2 regions of the Massilia sp. DJPM01 genome follow, and region 1 is predicted to be linked to the other one. Evidence: predicted binding sites of a transcription regulator. Region 1 holds the regulator's gene; the other holds the start of a gene.
What was found. Region 1 encodes LexA, which represses DNA repair genes until DNA is damaged. Its sites were predicted from a motif close to ACTGTATNNNNATACAGT; they were not measured.

Region 1 (2,201 bases):
TACGCTGGCTTTGTAGCGTTCGATCATCGCCGGGACTTGCTCGCTTTGGTCCGGGTGGACGATAAAAACGATTTCATAATGACGCATGCATAACTCCTTAGGGACGTTTAAACAAATGCCCACCTCGGCGTCAAGACGAGTGTGGGAAGGGAAAGCCGGCAATTATAGCGTGTAATGCAGCAACAATCAAGGACGCAGTGCGGCACTTGTGCGATCGGGCACTGTTCACGGCACGAAGTCGTCGTCCAGCAGTTGGGCTGCGCTGTAGGGGAGTTCGGTTGGAAATGCCTTTGGGGGCAGGCGGGTTTCTCGCGCCGCAGCCAGTACGGCTTGCCGATAGCGGCGCCTGGCAAGTGCTGGAATGTCACGAACAAGACTGGGACTGTCTTGCAACAACTGTGCGATTTCGTCACGCTGGTGGGCAAGCGTATTTAGCCAGCTGCTTGACTTACGCTTGGGCTGATATTGGCACTCAAGCAGGTGAATCGCCACCACCTTCAGGCGGCTGCTTAGCTCCCTGCGATCACGGCCGGTCATGCCCTCAAGCTCCTCTACCAGATTGTCGATATCAAGCTGCCCGAACTGGCGCGCGCGCAACAAACTCACTTGCGGCTCAAGCCACAGCACAAAATCCTCCTCATAACTCACCCGTGGAACCTCACGCCGACCCATGACGCACCTCCTCCGCTGCTTGTTGGACAGCGCCCATCGCAAATAATTCGCCTGTTCGGCCAATTAACCCTTGCATTGCGCGAAATACTGTACAAAAATACAGTCTGTCCATATACACAGTCCCGCATACCGATGATCAAGCTCACACCACGGCAAGAACAAATCCTCAACCTGATCAAGGATGCGATCGAGAACACGGGCTTTCCTCCCACCCGTGCCGAGATCGCCAATGAACTGGGCTTCAAGTCGGCCAACGCGGCCGAAGAGCATCTGCAGGCGCTCGCGCGCAAGGGCGCCATCGAAATTTCGCCCGGCACCTCGCGCGGCATCCGCCTGATCGGCGCCAGCGTCGACGCCATTGCCATGCCGCCGCCGAACCTGCTGATATCGCTGCCGCTGGTTGGGCGCGTGGCTGCCGGTTCGCCCATCCTCGCGCAGGAGCATGTGGAAGCGACCTACAGCGTGGACCCGGCGATGTTCTCGGCGCGTCCCGATTTCCTGCTCAAGGTGCGTGGCTGGTCGATGCGCGACGCCGGCATCATGGATGGCGACCTGCTGGCCGTCAAAAAGGTCGACAGCGCCAAGAATGGCCAGATCGTGGTGGCCCGGATCGGTGACGATGTCACCGTCAAGCGCTACAAAAAGACCGGCTCGCTGATCGAACTGCTGCCGGAAAATCCGGACTTCAAGGTCATCCATGTCGATCCGGCGACCGACGAGTTCGCGCTCGAAGGCCTCGCGGTAGGATTGATGCGCAGCTGGAACTGAGCGTGCGGGCGCTGTTCCACTGCGCCCGTGCCGTCTAGTCGCCCTTGCGCGGCGCCGTCGTCGCCGCTTCGGTGACGATCCGGTTGTGTTCCTTGATATAGGCGTCGGTGGCACTGCGCCAGGCGCCGAAGTCGGCCAGCACCAGCTTGGCCGAGACCTTGGCGTTTTCGGCGATGCCGGCATACACGCCTTCCAGATGCACGCGCGACTGTTCGGCTTCGTCCTTGGTCAGCAGGTCGGCCACCTCCTTGGGAATGCGCTTGGTCAGCGGACTGGCCTCGTTGAGGTTGCGCACGAAGCCGTTGTAGCAATCCTGCCAGGCCGCGACCTTGGCCGACACGCTCTCGATTTCATCGTTCTGCTTCGACATGGCCGGAATGCGCGGCACCGGGCAGCGGAACTGGCCCGCGCTGAGCTCGGCGCCATCGTATTTGGATATCCAGTAATCAAGCTCGGCGCGCCGCGTTGCGCGCTTGTTGATCATCGCGAGCGAGCCGGCGGCGGTCTTGTTGCCCTTGGCCGCCGATTTCTTGAACCAGGCTTCGGCCTTGGCCAGGTCCACCGTCCCCGCCTCGCCGTAAAAATACATTTCGCCCATGTGCAACTGGGCTTCGGCATTGCCGGCGTTGGCCAGCTTGGTGTAGAGCTGCAGCGCTTGCGGATACGATTTTTTCGCGAACAAGGCGTTGGCGTCGGCCAGCTCGTCCGCTTGCGCCACGCCGCCCAGCATCAATGCCAGGCAAAACAGGGATTTCTTCATT
Region 2 (2,201 bases), on a different contig from region 1:
GTAGATGCACATATGGGAACGCTGGTGTCCACCCGCTTCGACTTTGCCCAGTTTGAAAAGATGACGCCGCTCAACGGCGACACCATCTGGGCCTACATTGTTGACCACCACGCCGAGCGGATCGGCGTCAAGCGCCGCAAGCCGGCGCTGGAAAACATGGAAAAAATCTTTGCCGCAACGTTCCGCCTCGCCAACGAGGTCGGCTTTCGCGCGATGAGCTTGCGCGACCTGTGCCGCGAGACGGGCTTGTCGATGGGCGGGCTGTACGGCTACATCGAAAGCAAGGATCAGCTGGCGGAAATGATCGAGGACGTGGTGCGCCATGCCAGCCAGGAATTGCCGCGCATGTTCCAGCATGTGCAGGCGCCGCTGGAGCGGCTCGAATCGCTGGTGCGGGCGACGATTTACCTGTCCGAGATCTTGCAGCCGTGGTTTTACTTCGTGTACATGGATTCGCGCGTGCTCAGTTTCGAGCAGCGCGGCATGGCGAAAAATTCGGAGCTGTCGATCCAGGCCGAGATTGCCGAGATGATCAGCCAGCTCACACCGGTGCCGGCCGGGCGGCCGGATTTGCTGGCGGCGCATATCGTGGCCATGTTCCAGGACTGGTATATCAAGCGCTGGAAGTACCGGGCGGCCAAGGTGCATGTGGATGATTTTGCCGATAGCACGCTGGCGATGATCCGCAGCCACCTGAGTTAGCCCCCTCGCGTGCGCCTGCGCGTCCTTCCAGCTTGCAACAAATCCCATTTCAGTGAATACTGTATGCAATTACAGTAGTGGCCCTCAACCGGGCACACCAGAGCGTGAACGCCCCAGCCCGAAAAATCATCCATTGCGACTGCGACTGCTTTTACGCAGCCGTCGAAATGCGCGACAATCCCGCCCTGCGCGAGGTGCCGCTGGCCGTTGGCGGCCAGCCGGGCCAGCGCGGCGTGGTGGCCACCTGCAACTATGAAGCGCGGCGCTACGGCATCCACTCGGCCATGGCCACCGCCCAGGCCCTCAAGCTGTGCCCCGCCCTGGTGGTGATCCCGCCGGCCATGGAAAAATACCGCATCGCCTCGCGCCAGATCCTGGCCATCTACGGCGACTACACCGACCTGGTCGAGCCGCTCTCGCTCGACGAAGCCTATCTTGACGTCTCCGACTCGCCCCATTGCAAGGGCAGCGCCACCCTGATCGCGCAGGAAATCCGCAAGCGCATTGTCGAGACCGTCGGCATCACCGCCTCGGCCGGGGTGGCGCCCAACAAGTTCGTGGCCAAGATCGCCAGCGACTGGAACAAGCCCGACGGCCTGTGGCTGGTGCGCCCGGACGAGGTGGACGCCTTCGTCGCCGCCTTGCCGGTCAAAAAACTGCACGGCGTCGGCAAGGTCACCGCCGCCAAACTCAACAACTTGGGCGTGCAAACCTGCGCCGACCTGCGCAGCTGGACCCTGCTCGAACTGCAACACCATTTCGGCAGCTTCGGCACCCGGCTGCACGATTTATGCCGCGGCATCGACAACCGCGCCGTCTGCAACGAGCGCGAACGCAAGTCGGTCAGCGTCGAGGAAACCTATACCCCGGACGTGCCGGACCTGGCGGCCTGCATCGGCCTGCTGCCGGAACTGTTCGACAACCTGAACGCGCGCATTGCCCGCGCCGGGGCCCAGAAAAGCGTGCAAAAGCTGTTCGTTAAACTCAAATTCGCCGATTTTCACCAGACCACCGTGGAATGTGTTGGCACCGCGCCACACATGGGGCAATACGCCAGACTGATGGAAACCGGCTATGCGCGCGGCAAGCAGCCTGTGCGCTTGCTGGGCGTCGGGGTGCGCCTGGGCGAGGCCGAAAACCTCGAACAGTTAAGCCTGTTCGCCGATGCGGACGTGTAAAATGTCGTTCCCTTCGCACAGATGATTTGTCGCGGACGACGCAAGTCCTGCCCCCGTGGCAGGCCGTTACGCAGGAGGTGAAAGCGGCTCGCCGCGCCTTCCTGCTTCATCCCGCTGTAAATACTGACTCAAACAAGGTAAAGCACAATGTGGTTCAAGAATCTTCAGATTTACCGCCTTCCCGCACCGTGGGCATTCACTCCTGAGCAACTCGAAGCGGCGCTGGCGCCCATGAGTTTTGTTCCGGCCACCAGCAACGAATTGCTGCGCCAGGGCTGGGATTCGCCGCGCAACAACGGCATGCTGGTTCACACCGTCAAC

Region 2: the regulator LexA is predicted to act here: its motif matches at 761-778, upstream of dinB (DNA polymerase IV).

What each region holds. Positions count from the first base shown of each region.
Region 1 covers NZ_JAQOZV010000019.1:74,476-76,676, reverse strand. Annotated here, with positions in the region: gene rpsF (30S ribosomal protein S6) at 1-87, opposite strand, end outside; gene PO883_RS14350 (DUF29 domain-containing protein) at 226-672, opposite strand; gene lexA (transcriptional repressor LexA) at 805-1,440, shown strand; gene PO883_RS14340 (tetratricopeptide repeat protein) at 1,475-2,200, opposite strand.
Region 2 covers NZ_JAQOZV010000015.1:35,715-37,915, forward strand. Annotated here, with positions in the region: gene PO883_RS12025 (TetR/AcrR family transcriptional regulator) at 13-702, shown strand; gene dinB (DNA polymerase IV) at 828-1,880, shown strand; gene PO883_RS12035 (recombination-associated protein RdgC) at 2,028-2,201, shown strand, end outside.